2 regions of the Idiomarina sp. UBA4520 genome follow, and region 1 is predicted to be linked to the other one. Evidence: predicted binding sites of a transcription regulator. Region 1 holds the regulator's gene; the other holds the start of a gene.
What was found. The regulator NrdR, encoded in region 1, represses ribonucleotide reductase genes. The targets are predictions, from matches to a motif close to AAACACNANATNTNGTGTTT.
Positions count from the first base shown of each region.

Region 2: the regulator NrdR is predicted to act here: its motif matches at 5,604-5,623, upstream of nrdA (class 1a ribonucleoside-diphosphate reductase subunit alpha).

Region 1 covers NZ_DGMK01000011.1:303,108-311,091, forward strand. Annotated here, with positions in the region: gene B3850_RS05190 (AmpG family muropeptide MFS transporter) at 1-1,031, shown strand, start outside; gene B3850_RS05195 (ketopantoate reductase family protein) at 1,021-1,926, shown strand; gene ribBA (bifunctional 3,4-dihydroxy-2-butanone-4-phosphate synthase/GTP cyclohydrolase II) at 1,907-3,022, opposite strand; gene ribD (bifunctional diaminohydroxyphosphoribosylaminopyrimidine deaminase/5-amino-6-(5-phosphoribosylamino)uracil reductase RibD) at 3,034-4,164, opposite strand; gene nrdR (transcriptional regulator NrdR) at 4,157-4,606, opposite strand; gene glyA (serine hydroxymethyltransferase) at 4,658-5,914, opposite strand; gene ettA (energy-dependent translational throttle protein EttA) at 6,074-7,738, shown strand; gene B3850_RS05225 (ABC transporter ATP-binding protein) at 7,745-7,984, opposite strand, start outside.
Region 2 covers NZ_DGMK01000017.1:57,222-65,205, reverse strand. Annotated here, with positions in the region: gene hrpA (ATP-dependent RNA helicase HrpA) at 1-1,363, shown strand, start outside; gene B3850_RS07960 (GrxA family glutaredoxin) at 1,399-1,665, opposite strand; gene yfaE (class I ribonucleotide reductase maintenance protein YfaE) at 1,781-2,041, opposite strand; gene nrdB (class Ia ribonucleoside-diphosphate reductase subunit beta) at 2,045-3,178, opposite strand; gene nrdA (class 1a ribonucleoside-diphosphate reductase subunit alpha) at 3,196-5,526, opposite strand; gene B3850_RS07940 (HAD family hydrolase) at 5,797-6,483, opposite strand; gene ubiG (bifunctional 2-polyprenyl-6-hydroxyphenol methylase/3-demethylubiquinol 3-O-methyltransferase UbiG) at 6,487-7,218, opposite strand; gene gyrA (DNA gyrase subunit A) at 7,368-7,984, shown strand, end outside.

The DNA.
Region 1 (7,984 bases):
GCTTTTCGTTAGCAAGCCTCAATATAACCGATAACCTGCACATAGCAGGCTTAACAGCATTAGCCATTGCTATTAGCTCGGCCACGCAAGATATTGCTATTGATGCTTACCGCATCGAATCGTTTTCTGAAACCGAGGGTCGCTTACAGAGCGCTGGTGCTGCCATGGCTACCGCCGGTTGGTGGACGGGTTACAGTGGCCTGGGTGCCTTGCCCTTTTTTATTGTTGACGGCGTTAGCTGGAGTTGGCAACACGCCTATTTCGGGCTTGGTTGCATCATGCTATTTTTGGCCGCGGTTGTACTGCTTGTTCGCCGCACGACTTATACCGCCGTTTCAGAGACAGCCGAACCTGTATCGAATTGGTTCAGCTTTTTCAAAGAGCGCATAAAGCACACCGTTGTTTCACCTATTGCTGAGTTTTTCACGCGAAACGGCATAAAACTCGCGTTGTCACTTTTAGCATTTATTTTCTTGTTCAAAATTGGTGAAGCCTTTTTAGGCCGCATGTCTATTGTGTTCTATAAAGAAATTGGCTTTACCAACACAGAAATTGGCACCTATTCCAAGCTTGTAACCTGGTGGGTTACTATTGTCTTTGCAGTGTTAGGTAGTGTCGTAAACCTAAGACTAGGCATTGTGAAAGGACTGATTATTGGCGGCTTAGCCATGTCCGCTTCAAACCTAATGTTTTCCTGGATTGCGCTTGTCGGCCCCGACACCAATTTGTTCTTAAGTGCCGTTCTTATTGATGGCTTTACCAGTGCCTGGTCCACTGTGGCTTTTGTTGCGTTCATTAGCTTGCTTTGCAACCGAACATTCACGGCAACACAGTATGCACTCATGGCGTCACTAGGGACTCTGGGAAAAACTGTGTTGGCGTCGTACAGCGGTGTGTTAGTCGATACAATGAATGGTAACTGGGCGCTATTTTTCGTTTTAACGGCGATAATGGTTATTCCCAGCCTTTGTTTCCTTTGGTTTATTCGTAAACCGCTGAAAAAGCTTGAGGAAGCAAGAGATGCAAACTGACTACCATTGGTATGTATTAGGTCCTGGTGCTATTAGTGGACTCATCGCCTGCCACTTGCTTGAAGCTAAGCAGCAATGCTCGGTTTTAACTCGAAAAACAGAATCTGAACACGGCCAATTAACTCTGAAAGAAGGTGCAATCAGCAGCACTTATACATTACCTTTTTTGCCGACACAGGAATGTCAGTTGGTCAAAGATTCGGTGTTTATTGTTGCTGTAAAAGCCTTTGATGTCGTAAATGCTTTGGAAAGTATCACTGCAATTCCCGGCTTTGACAAAGACATGCCAATAATTCTGAGTCACAATGGTATGCTTGAGCTGCCTAACTCACTAACCTCATTGAATATTTATCACCTAGTGACCACCCATGGTGCGGTGAAGTTTGCTCAAGAGCCAACACATATTGTCATTGAGCACCGTGGGAAAGGTCGAAGCTGGCTTCAAAGGAAAGAAAATAAGGCAGACTTCGAGGCGATTTTAGCAAAGAGTTTTAAGCCCATTCTTTTTGAAAGCGATATTCAGACCCGCCGTTGGTCAAAGCTTTTAATTAATTGCGTAATAAACCCGTTAACCGCCATTCATCAGTGTAACAATGGCGCGCTGCTTAAGGCTGAATGGCAGGAAGTTATTCAATCGTTGGTCAACGAAGCGGTCTGTGTTGCTCGCGTCGAACAGGTCAGTTTAGATGCCAAGAGTGTTTACGAGGAAATACTAAGAGTCGCTGGTGAAACCCGAAATAATGAGTCATCAATGAGACAAGATATACGTCATAATCGCCGTACTGAAATTAACTACCTAACGGGTTACATTATCAAAAAAGCAAAAAAAGCCGGCTTACAAGTGCCGGCTCACGAAAAGCTCATGAAAGACTTTGTCAGTCTTTATCCTCAATAAAATCGACCACCTCTAAGCCAAAGCCGGACAGCGCAGAGTAACGCTTCGGTGAGCTCATCAGGCGCATTTTATGAATATTTAAATCCGCCAATATTTGTGAGCCTAAGCCCACATTACGTGACGCATTTGAAGCCGACGCCGTTGGCTTATGTTCACCGTGATCTTGCGCCTCAAACTCTTTTACCTGAGCAATAATATCTTCTGGCGTTTGCTGGCGGCCAATAATCACTAAAACACCGTCATTCTCGGCAATGTAAGACATTGCTTTCTGAATTGGCCAACTGCGCTTGGCGGCTCTGTCCGTTAAGAACGTATCATGGAAAGTATCCTGTAAATGCACACGCACATTCGTCACTTTGTCTTCCGCTATGTCACCATGCACAAGTGCCTGATGCACTTGTTTATCGATTGTGTCCTGATAAGTGACCAGATGAAATTCACCAAAGGCTGTCGGTAATGAGCACTCAGCAACACGTTTAATCGTTTTTTCCTGAGTCGAGCGGTACTCGATTAAGTCCGCGATTGTGCCAACTTTTATATCATGCTGTTTCGCAAAAGCTTCCAAGTCTGGGCGGCGTGCCATAGTACCGTCTTCATTCAGCACTTCCACAATAACAGAAGCAGGCTCAAACCCTGCTAAGCGTGCCAAGTCGCAGCCCGCTTCGGTATGCCCGGCGCGATTTAATACACCGCCCGATTTTGCTTTTAATGGGAATATGTGTCCCGGCATAACTAAGTCTTCAGGCTTAGCATCCTTTTTCACAGCATCTAGCACAGTCTTCGCGCGGTCGGCTGCCGAAATCCCTGTTGTAACGCCCTCTGCCGCTTCAATAGAAACGGTGAAATTGGTTGCATAAGGCGCGTTATTTTTGTCCACCATCAGCGGTAAGTTCAGCTGCTGACAACGCTCTTCAGTTAAGGTTAAGCAAATAAGTCCACGGCCGTATCGGGCCATAAAGTTGATGGCTTCTGGTGTCGCACATTCAGCGGCAATAATGAGATCGCCTTCGTTCTCGCGATCTTCATCGTCCATCAGAATCACCATTTTGCCCTGACGGATGTCTTCAATAATTTCTTCTGTGCTATGCAATGACATAACGCTTAACCTTATCCTTTTATGAGTTGCGGTACCGCGATAACCCGCTGGTCATCACCCACCTGACGGCGGTCCGTTACCTTAAAACGTACCGCTTTATCCAAACTTTTTGGTTCTTCAATATCAAATAGCGAACGTGCCGCATCACCCAATAACTGCCCCGAAGAGTACATCATAAGGCGATCGCAATAACCGTTTTCTATCAGCGCAGCGGCCAACGAAGCACCACACTCAGTCCAAACTTGGTTCACTTCCCGTTTAGCCAGCTCAGCCATCAAAGCGCTCAGCTCAACTTTTCCGCTGTCTGCTTCATCAATTATAACCTCGTGGCAATGGGCATGGCGGCTCGGTTTTCCCGGCTCGCATCTGACTAACCATACCGGTGCGGATGACTCAAAGATTTTAGCGTCATCAGTCACTCGGTTTTGGCTGTCGATAATAATACGTATGGGCTGTTTTAACGGTTCAGGCAGGGCCCGTGTTTTCGGCCACTGGCTTTCGCGAACGGTCAGCATAGGATTGTCTTTCAAAACAGTATCGGCACCAGTAAGAATAGCGTCTGACTGCGCCCGCCAATACTGTACATCAGACCGGGCATGAGGACCGGTTATCCACTGGCTTCGGCCATCGGACAGCGCTGTTTTCCCATCCAGTGACGACGCCATTTTAACGGTCACAAACGGACGTTGATGCCGCATTCTCGACAAGAAACCTGGATTCAGCTGTTCTGCTGACTTTTCCAAAACGCCCACCAAAACGTCAATATCCGCTTCATGCAAGCGCTTGATACCGTTACCGCTGACTCGTGGGTTAGGATCGTGCATGGCAACAACAACCCGGGCAACGCCCGCATCAACCAGTGCATCTGCACAGGGCGGAGTGCGCCCCATATGGCTGCAGGGCTCTAAAGTCACATAGGCGGTTGCACCTTGCGCTTCGGCACCTGCTTGCTTTAAGGCATGAATTTCCGCATGAGGTTCGCCTGCCTGCTGATGCCAGCCTTCACCAATAATTGTATTGTTCTTACTGATCACGCAACCAACCGCAGGGTTCGGACGTGTTGTCATGATACCGCGGCGCGCGAGTTCTATCGCACGGTGCATCATTTCATGATCAATTTTTAACTGTGACGGCTTAATCATTCAGACGAGCGATTTCTTCGCCAAACTCTCGAATATCTTCGAACGAACGGTAAACAGACGCAAACCTGACGTAGGCCACTTTATCGATTTGCTTAAGGTTTTCCATAACTAACCCACCAATGAAGTTGCTGGTAATTTCGCGCTCGCCGGTCGCTCTGATACTCGATTTAATTTTATTGATAGCCTGTTCCATAAGCTCCAGACTGACTGGGCGCTTTTCGAGTGCTCTTAACAGGCCATTGCGGAGCTTATCTTCATTGAACGGTTCTCTCGAGCCATCGGTTTTAATAACCCGCGGCATAATGAGCTCAGCCGTTTCAAAGGTCGTAAAGCGCTCCTTGCAATGATTACACTCACGCCGGCGACGCACCGAGGCGCCATCCGCAACTAAGCGCGAATCAATAACCTTGGTGTCTTGTGTGCCACAAAATGGACAATGCATTGCCTGACTCCTTTAAGTGCGCTTTACGACTCGTTTAACGACAGTGCGTAATTATCCGTATACCGGAAAGTTAGCGCACAACGCTTTTACTTGTTCACGCACTTCTGCAATTTTGCTTTCGTTAGAAATATCGTCCAAAACATCGCAAATCCAGTTGGCTACCTGCTCAGCTTCGGCTTCTTTAAAGCCACGACGGGTAATTGCAGGTGTACCTAAACGCAAACCAGATGTCACAAAAGGTGAACGTGGATCATTCGGAACCGCATTCTTATTAACCGTAATAAATGCATCGCCTAAAGCCGCATCGGCGTCTTTACCCGTAATGTCTTTGTCAATTAGGTCAACCAGGAATAAATGGTTCTGCGTGCCGTTAGAAACAATCTTATAGCCACGAGACTGCATTGCTTTGACCATTACGTTCGCATTTTTTAACACTTGTTGTTGGTACGCTTTAAATTCAGGCTGTAAGGCTTCCTGGAATGCGACCGCTTTACCAGCAATAACATGACATAAAGGGCCACCCTGGTTACCCGGGAATACGGCACTGTTCAGCTTCTTGTGCAGTTTCTCATCGTCACTACCTGAAATGATCAAGCCACCACGCGGACCCGCAAGAGTTTTGTGCGTGGTCGTTGTAACAACATGCGCATAAGGCACTGGGTTTGGATATTCACCCGCAGCAATTAAGCCCGCTACATGCGCCATATCGACCATTAAATAAGCGTCTACTTTATCGGCAATTTCACGGAATTTTTTCCAGTCAACAATACCAGAGTATGCTGAGAAACCAGCAACAATCACTTTCGGCTTATGTTCTTGCGCCAGCTTTTCAACTTCGGCGTAGTCTATTTCGCCAGTGCTTTCATCCAGACCGTAAGACACTGCGTTGTACAATTTACCAGAGAAGTTAACACCAGAGCCGTGAGTTAAGTGGCCACCGTGAGCCAGGCTCATGCCTAAGAAAGTATCGCCCGCTTCCATTAATGCCATAAAAGCCGCAGTGTTTGCTTGTGAACCAGAATGCGGTTGCACGTTTGCGTATTTTGCACCGAATAACTCTTTTGCACGCTCAATAGCCAAGTCTTCGACTTTATCGACAAACTCACAGCCACCATAATAACGCTTGTGCGGATAGCCTTCTGCGTACTTATTTGTCAGCTGAGACCCTTGCGCTTGCATGACTCGCGGACTGGTGTAGTTTTCAGATGCTATCAGTTCAATGTGTTGTTCCTGACGCTCAACTTCGCCTTGCATCGCTTGCCATAAGTCCGCATCAAAGTCGGCAATGTTCATCTCAGATTTCAGCATTACAGCTCTCCAAATCGTTAAATGGTCTTAATTTGTCGGGTATTTTACCTTAAAACACAAATGAGTGCCTAGTTCAGCGCAACAAAGTTTGGGGATGTTCGTAAATAACAGTAAACTATGCAGTAACTTTTTTGTTGATAGGAAGGATTTTACGTCGCTATGGCGCAATATATCTATTCAATGTCTCAGGTGAGCAAAGTTGTTCCGCCTAAGAAGACCATATTAAAAGACATTTCTTTGTCATTTTTCCCGGGTGCCAAAATTGGCGTTTTAGGTTTAAACGGCGCCGGTAAGTCAACCTTACTTCGTATTATGGCCGGGGTTGATAAAGAGTATGAAGGTGAAGCTCGCGCTTTATCGGGAACTCAAATTGGCTACCTGCCTCAGGAGCCAGAGCTGGACGAAAATAAAACGGTGAAAGAAACCGTTGAAGAAGCGGTGGCGGACGTTAAAGAGGCCTTCGCTAAGCTCGATGAAATTTACGCGGCTTACGCTGACGAAAATGCTGACTTTGACGCACTCTCAAAAGAGCAAGGCGAACTAGAAGCTTTACTACAGGCAAAAGATGGTCACAACATCGACAATATTCTGGAGCGTGCAGCCGATGCACTGCGCTTACCTGAGTGGGATGCCAAAATAGGCAACTTGTCAGGTGGTGAACGCCGTCGTGTGGCTATCTGCCGCTTACTGTTATCGAAGCCCGATATGCTCCTTCTCGACGAACCGACAAACCATTTAGACGCTGAATCTGTTGCTTGGTTAGAACGCTTCCTGCACGATTACACGGGTACCGTCGTTGCCATTACCCACGATCGTTATTTCCTTGATAACGTTGCTGGTTGGATCCTTGAACTTGACCGGGGCTATGGTATTCCGTGGGAAGGTAACTACTCCTCTTGGCTGGAACAGAAAGAGAAACGTCTGGAGCAGGAAGAGCGTTCAGAAAAAGCTCGTCAGCGCACCATTAAACAAGAGCTTGAGTGGGTACGTACTAATCCGAAAGGCCGTCAGGCGAAAAGCAAAGCGCGTCTTAACCGCTTTGAAGAGCTGCAAAGTGGTGACTATCAGAAGCGCAACGAGACCAACGAGTTGTTTATTCCGCCAGGTCCTCGTTTGGGTGACAAAGTCATTGAAGTTAATGGTATTAGCAAAGCTTACGAGAAGCGCCAGCTTATCGATAACCTAAGCTTCAATGTTCCTAAAGGTGCCATTGTCGGTATTATTGGTCCTAACGGTGCGGGTAAATCCACCTTATTCCGCATGATCAGCGGCGAAGAAAAGCCGGACAGCGGCTCTATCGAATTAGGTGAAACCGTGCAACTGGCCAGTGTTGATCAGTTCCGTGACAGCATGGACGACAGCAAGACTGTTTTTGAAGAAATTACCGACGGTAATGACATTCTTAAAATTGGTAACTTCGAGGTTAATGGTCGCGCCTATGTTGGCCGCTTTAACTTCCGTGGTACCGACCAGCAAAAACGTATTGGCGAATTGTCTGGTGGTGAACGTAACCGGGTGCATTTAGCGAAGCTGTTAAAAGCCGGCGGCAACGTACTGTTGCTCGATGAGCCAACCAACGACTTAGACGTTGAAACCTTGCGCGCACTTGAGGAAGCCATTCTGGAATTCCCGGGATCCGTCATGGTTATCTCGCACGACCGTTGGTTCCTTGACCGTATCGCTACCCATATTCTGGATTACCGTGATGAAGGCGAAGTGGTCTTCTACGAAGGTAACTACAGCGACTACGAAGCTTACATGAAAGAAAAATTCGGTGAGCAGGCAATGGAGCCACACCGTATTAAGTATAAGCCTATCGGCTAACAGCCTTTATAAGGGGCGAGGCTGCCAGGCCACGCCCCTTTTATTGCAAATCCAGTCTGCATGCACCCCAAAGGTCTCCGCCAGGTTGGCTTTTGTCAGCACTTCAAATGGTTGTCCGTGACAAACCAATTCACCCTTATCCAGTAAAATCAATTCATCACAATACTCAGCCGCCTGCGGAATATCGTGAATAGCCATGATCACTAACCTTCCCTGCTCGCTTTGTTTTTTCAGCAATTGTAAAAC
Region 2 (7,984 bases), on a different contig from region 1:
GCGACAGGGTAACTTGCGTTTGCCGCTAACTTATCACTTTGAGCCCAATGCGGTTGATGATGGGGTGAGCGTCAATATTCAATTAGGTGTGTTGAACCAGGTAAAACCAGAAGGCTTTGATTGGCATATACCGGCATTGCGCGAAGAGCGCATTGCTCATTTAATTAAGTCACTACCAAAAGCGTTGCGCAGAAATTTTGTGCCTGCCCCTAACTTTGCTGGCGCCATAATGGCCGACGTTGAGCCCTTTGAAACGTCGTTGTTAGAGGCTATGACGCACAAACTGCGCCGTATGACGGGTGTTACCGTACCGGATGACAGCTGGGACGAAAGCAGTTTGCCAGTGCATTTACGCATAAACTTTAAAGTTTTAGACGGTAAAACGCTCGTAAAGCAGGGCAGAGACCTGCAACAGTTGCAGGACGAGCTGTCTGGTAAGGTTCAGCAACGTCTGGAAAAGGCTGCCGGTGATGACATCAGCCGCGATGACGTTGAAAGCTGGGACTTTGATGAATTGCCGGAAGTGGTGACGGAAGCGCAGCAGGGGTTTGAAATTAAGGCTTATCCTGGCTTAGCGATTAAAGGTAGCCGTGAGATTGCGTTGCAGTTGTTTGACTCGAAAGAGGAGGCCGAACAGCAGCACCGACAGGGCTTGCGTCGACTGTTGTTAAAGCAAATTCCATCACCAGTAAAGCATTTGCAAAAGTCGCTATCGAATAAAGCGAAGCTGGCGATGTACTTTAATCCCTGGGGTAAGGTAGAAACTCTAATTGAAGACTGTATTGCCGCAGCGGTTGATGCGGTGATTAACGAACAACTTGAAGCGGGAAATAAGCTAAGAGACGAACAAGGCTTTGAGCGCTTAAAAGAGCAAGTACGAGGCGAATTGAACGAACGAGTTGAACAGATAGCTCTTAGGGTTGAGCAATGTCTGACACATTCGCAGGATGTTCGCAAAGCGCTGAAAGGTAAAATTCCGCTCGATCAAATTCAGTCGCGAGGTGACATTCAGGATCAACTGGATAACTTAATTTTTCCGGGCTTTGTCTCGAGGTTTGGTGAACAACGGCTCGACGATATTGTGCGCTACTTAAAAGCCATGCAACGTCGTTTGGAAAAACTGCCGGTGGATCCGAATAAAGATCGCTTAATGACCATAGCGCTCAGTAATTTACAGGAAGCCTATAGTGCGGTCTTAAAACGTTATAAAACCGGCGCTTTGATTCCTGAAGATGTGGCTGAAGTTCGCTGGATGATAGAAGAGCTGAGAGTTTCGTTCTTTGCTCAGACGTTAGGAACAAAGTATCCGGTGTCTGAGAAGCGAGTGAAGCAGGCAATAGAGGCGATCAAAAAAGGCGGCTGAAATAAGCCGCCTTTCTTACGCTAACACTTACAACATTAAGCCGTGTACAAGCCTAAGTTCTCTTTTGCGTATGCTTCAAACTCAGTGAAGCCGCCAACGTGTGACTCGTCGACAAAAATTTGAGGTACTGTGTGTACCGGTTTACCAACGGTTTTTTCTAAGTCCGCTTTAGAAATACCTTCTGCGTGAATATCAACGTAGCGATAATCGAAGTCATCGCGGTCTGCTTTTAATTGATCGGCAACTTCTTTTGCGCGTACGCAGAACGGGCAACCAGGACGTCCAAAAATAACTGTAAACATGAAATACCTCTTCCTTAATCAGTGTTACCGGGAATTATCCATTTTTTAGGCATAAAAACAAATGGGTCTTACCGATGACTGTAATCGATTCTGTGAATAGCCAATACGCTCGGTGCTAGTGCTCAATATCTAAGTCAGACTCTGGCACGCAACAACAGGGCAGAATGTCGCCTTTTCGAACGTAAGCTAACGGCTCAGTGGTATAACGTACTTGACCGGAATTTAGTTTAGTCCTGCATGCACCACAAAATCCACTACGACAATGGTAGTGCATTTCCAGCTGGTGTTTTTCCAGCGCTTCGAGCAGGGTTCCTTCAGTCGCGTCAACGGCAAGCTCAGGCCCGCCGTTAACGATGACTTTAAAGGTTTTAGTCATGGCTTAGAGGTCAAAGTCCCCAAGATCAGAGGCATTAACTTCGCTATCAATTTGGCCAACCAGGTAAGAGGTAATTTCCGCTTCCTGAGGAGCCACCTGTACGTTGTCTGAAACTAAGTACTTGTTCATCCACGGCAATGGGTTAGAGCGCATATTTTCGAACGGAGCATCAAAGCCAATAGCCTGCATACGCAAGTTGGCTATGTACTCAACGTACTGGCATAACATGCTCTCGTTTAGGCCAATCATTGAACCGTCTTTAAACAGGTAGTGAGCCCACTGCTTTTCCTGTTTCACTGCGGTCATGAAAATTTCATAAGCTTCGTCACGCAGCTCTTCGGCAATTTCTTTCATTTCCGGGTCATCTTCACCGTATTGCCAAAGGTTCAGAATATGCTGAGTTGAGGTTAAATGGACGTTTTCGTCACGCGCAATCAGCTTAATGATTTTGGCGTTACCTTCCATCAGCTCGCGCTCTGCAAAGGCAAATGTACAAGCGAAACTGACGTAGAAGCGAATGGCTTCCAGTGCGTTCACCGAGTTAATGCACAAGAACAGTTTCTTTTTAATTTCGCGCTGAGTCACATTGTATGTTTCACCGTCGACCGTTACTTCACCTTCGCCGTGGGTTTGCCACAGCTGGGTGTAGAAAATAAGGTCGTCGTAGTATTGTGAAATATCGTTCGCACGAATTTTAATTTGCTCGTTAATAACAATGTCTTCAAACACTTCGCTCGGGTCAGTAAACAAGTTACGCAGAATATGCGTGTACGAGCGTGAGTGAATGGTCTCAAAGAATGACCAGGTCTCAATCCAGGTTTCAAGCTCTGGAATGGATACAATGGGCAACAGCGCAATATTCGGTGAGCGGCCCTGAATAGAGTCCAGCAGTGTTTGGTACTTCAGGTTTGAAATAAACACGTGCTTTTCACTGTCAGTGAGTTTATTAAAGTCGACTCGGTCGCGGCTTACGTCAATTTCTTCAGGGCGCCAGAAAAAGCTAATTTGTTTTTCTATAAGCTTTTCAAAAATGCTGTGCTTTTGTTGATCGTATCGAGCCACGTTAACCGAGTTACCTAAAAACATAGGCTCGGTTAACGGATTCGTTTGTTCCTGGTTAAACGTTGAGTACGACATTTCGCAAAATCCTTCTTTTAAATTTTACAAGCGCCGCCGGCACAATCGTCATCTTCTTCGATGATGACTTCAGATGGCTGTGCACCAGGCTTTTCTGACTTTTGACGTGCCGCGATATCAGACTGGTTATCGGCTGCACCGTCGCGCGTGTTGTGATAATAAAGTGTCTTAACGCCCAGCTTGTATGACGTTAGCAGGTCTTGTAAGAGCTGCTTCATAGGCACTTTGCCAGCGTCAAATTTGCTTGGATCGTAGTTGGTGTTGGCAGAAATAGTTTGGTCGACAAACTTCTGCATAATGCCCACCAACTCTAGGTAGCCTTTGTTGCTCGGAATTTGCCACAGTAGCTCGTACTTATCCTTAAGCGTCTCGTAGTCAGGCACTACCTGCTTAGTAACGCCGTCTTTAGACGCTTTTACGCTGACAAAGCCACGCGGTGGCTCGATGCCATTGGTCGCGTTTGAAATTTGCGACGACGTTTCAGATGGCATTAACGCTGACAGGGTAGAGTTGCGCATACCGTGCTGCTTGATGTCGGCGCGCAGCTGATCCCAATCCAGGTGCAATGGTTCATTACAGACAGCGTCCAGGTCTTTCTTGTAAGTGTCTGTTGGCATAATACCTTGTGAATAGGTGGTCTCGTTAAACTTCGGACATGCACCTTTTTCTTTCGCCAGGTTCATTGAGGCTTTCATCAGGTAAAACTGGATAGCCTCAAAGGTCTTGTGAACCAGACTGTTTGCTGAGCCGTCAGAGTATTTAACACCGTGCTTAGCCAGGTAATAAGCGAAGTTAATGACACCAATACCCAGAGTACGACGATTCATAGTTGCGTTGTAAGCCGCAGGTACCGGATACTCCTGATAGTCGAGTAGGCTATCCAGAGCGCGAACGGCTAAGTCAGCCAGCTCTTCAAACTCGCCCAGGTCGTTAATTTTACCCAGGTTGAATGCTGACAGGGTACATAGCGCAATTTCACCTTCTTCGTCGTTGACGTGCTGTAACGGCTTAGTTGGCAGAGCAATTTCCAGACACAGATTGCTTTGACGAATAGGGGCAACTTTCGAGTCAAACGGGCTATGCGTATTGCAGTGGTCAACGTTTTGTACGTAAATACGACCTGTGCTGGCACGCTCCTGCATAAACAGGCTGAATAGTTCAATGGCTTTAATGCGTTTTTTACGAATGCTTTCGTCTTGCTCGTACTGAACATACAGCTGCTCGAACTTCTCTTGATCTTCAAAGAAAGCGTCATACAGGCCAGGCACGTCAGACGGGCTGAATAGAGTAATGTAGTCGTCTTTAACTAAGCGTTGATACATTAAACGGTTAAATTGAACACCGTAGTCCAAATGACGAACACGGTTTTCTTCAACACCCCGGTTGTTCTTAAGTACCAGCAAGCTTTCTACTTCTAAATGCCACAATGGATAGAAGAGGGTTGCCGCGCCACCACGAACACCGCCTTGCGAACAGCTCTTAACCGCAGTCTGGAAGTATTTGTAGAATGGAATACAACCGGTATGAAACGCTTCACCGTTTCGAATTGGACTACCCAGCGCACGAATGCGACCGGCATTAATGCCAATACCAGCGCGTTGAGAAACGTATTTCACAATGGCGCTAGCGGTGGCGTTGATAGAATCCAGGCTGTCGCCAGTTTCAATTAATACACATGAGCTGAACTGACGGGTTGGTGTACGAACGCCGGACATAATTGGCGTTGGTAGTGAAATTTTAAACTCAGACGTCGCATCATAGAAGCGCTTGATGTAATCCATGCGCGTTGCTTTTGGGTAGTTCGCGAACAAGCAGGCTGCAACTAAAATGTACAAGAACTGGGCGCTTTCATAAATATCGCCTGTCACACGGTTTTGAACCAGGTATTTATTCTCAAGCTGCTTGACCGCTGCGTATGAGAAGTTCATGTCGCGCCAGTGGTCGACAATCTCATCCATTTGGTCGAACTCAGCTTCGCTGAAGTCTTCCAACAAGTGCTCGTCATAACGGTGCTCTGCCACCATTTTCTTGACGTGATCAAATAAACGAGGTGGCTCAAACTTTCCATAAGCGCGTTTGCGTAAATGGAAAATGGCCAAACGGGCTGCCATGTACTGATAGTCAGGAGCTTCTTCCGAGATTAAATCCGCCGCAGCTTTGATGATGGTCTCGTGGATGTCTTCGGTTTTAATGCCATCATAAAACTGAATATGGGACTTAATTTCGACTTGAGAAGCGGAAACATTATGCAGACCTTCTGCTGCCCACATGATGACTCGATGGATTTTATCTAAGTTGAGCGGTTCACGTTCGCCGCTACGTTTGGTGACATACAGTTGCTCGTTCATTTTGCGCCAACTCTTAGCTTTTTGTTATAGAGATGTAGCCACAAGATATTGTGGTCATTAGTTATACAGAGTGAAATTCACACAATATCTAGTGTCTTTGATTTTTCAGTATGCTAGGTCTTAGTCAGACTTTGATCAAGTGAAATTCTCGAGAAAAGCAAAAGAAAATTAGCGTTTAATTGTTGATTTTTTTCTAGCCTTTAATAGACGTGAGTTTGCGAGGACCTAGGCTTTTTATAACTTTTTTGTCTTTAAAAATGGGTTAATAGATCAAGGTTGTGGTAGCCCAATAATATTCAGTAACTCAAGCGGTGTGCTGATGCCGTAGTCGGCCTTCCAGTCAGCGGGTGAGTCGCTGTCGCTAATATACCCATAATGAGCCAGTACCGTTGTCATTGCAGCATTGTGGCCAGCCTGAATATCACGTTCAGCGTCACCTACGTAATTGCAGCTTGTAGGGGTTACCCCCAGCTGTTCTGCTGCCAGCAGTAAAGGTGCAGGGTCGGGTTTTGATACACTCAAAGTGTCCCCGCAGACAACTGATTCAAAGACATTGAACTCGGGAAAGCTTGGTAACAGCTGTTGAGTCAATTGCTTGGGTTTGTTAGTGACAATAGCCACTTTTATTTGTGCTTGAATCAGAGCATTCAGTAGCGGTACAACACCTTCGTACACATGGGTCTTAGCGGCAATGCTGTTCGAGTAAGCGTCTAAGAAAGCCTTTCTTAACTCACTTTCATGGGTTTCCAATTCTTTTGAAAAAGCCAGCTTTAATAAGCCTCTGGAACCATGTGAAGCAACAGGCGTATAGGCGTCTTCATGAACAGGTTCTTTCCCATATAAAGCGCACACATTGTTGAGTGCGGCTCCAAGATCAGGGGCGGTGTTCAGCAAGGTGCCGTCAAGATCGAACAGCACGCCTTCGGGAAGCTTGGCGTTCTTTGCGAGATTCGTCATGAGCTAGGTCAGAGGCTTTTGTAAAACAGTAATGTAATTCACATCGATATCGGTATTCGACAGAGTGAACCCTTTTAATGGATGGAAAATTAATCCATTAATATCAACCTCATTAAGCCCGGCTTCATCGGTCATGCGGAAGAGCTCTGACGGCTTAATAAAACGCTGATGCTGGTGTGTGCCTTTGGGCACCCAACCAAGTATATGTTCAGCAGCCAAAATGCCCAGCAGCCAGGACTTAACGTTACGGTTTAGAGTTGAGAAAAACACCAAGCCGCCGGGTTTAACCGCTTCTGCGCATGCCTTAACTATAGAGGCAGGGTCGGGCACGTGTTCCAGCATTTCCAAACAGGTAACTGCGTCATACTGACCTTTATGGTCGGCTGCGTGATTTTCTACGGCGACACATTGGTAATCAACAGAGACTTCGCTTTCTAGTGCATGTAGGCGCGCTATTTTTAATGACTCTTCGGCTAAGTCGATACCGGTAACTTTAGCGCCGCGCTCGGCCATGGCTTCACTTAGCAGACCACCACCACAACCGACATCAAGAATGTTTTTTCCAAATAATCCATTGGCGTGTTGCTCAATAAAAGACAGCCGAACCGGGTTAATTTGGTGCAACGGTTTGAATTCGCCTTCCGGGTCCCACCAACGCGAGGCGAGGGCAGAGAACTTAGCGATCTCTTCTAAATCGACGTTTTTTTGTTCAGTATTTTTGTTTTCTTGTGTCATGGAGTGCACTGTTGTGAGCGATAAATAACGCGGCTAGTCTACCCTAGCTAAAGAATAAGAAAAAGAGGGTGCGAGACTCGTTTCGGATGGGTACAATGACTGCATCAAAATAACAAAGATATGCGGATTTTTATTTTAGGGACTGAACTATGAGCGATCTAGCCAGAGAAGTGTCACCGGTTAATATCGAAGATGAATTAAAAAGCTCTTATCTCGATTATGCGATGAGCGTTATCGTCGGGCGTGCACTGCCTGACGTCAGGGACGGACTAAAACCGGTACACAGACGTGTCTTATTCGCAATGAACGAGTTGCGTAACGACTACAATAAACCCTATAAAAAGTCAGCGCGTGTGGTCGGTGATGTCATCGGTAAATATCACCCACACGGTGACAGCGCGGTTTACGACACTATTGTTCGTATGGCGCAGGACTTTTCATTACGCTACATGTTGGTTGACGGGCAGGGTAACTTTGGCTCGGTCGATGGTGACTCTGCAGCGGCGATGCGTTATACCGAAATTCGCATGGCCAAAATCTCTCACCAGTTACTGGCCGATTTAGACAAAGAAACGGTTGATTTTGTCGATAACTACGACGGTACTGAGCGCATTCCTGATGTACTGCCAACCCGTGTTCCTAACCTGTTAGTCAATGGTTCTTCCGGTATCGCGGTTGGTATGGCAACGAATATTCCGCCGCATAACCTCACCGAAGTCATCAACGGCTCACTGGCGATGATAGACAACCCGGACATCGATGTTGA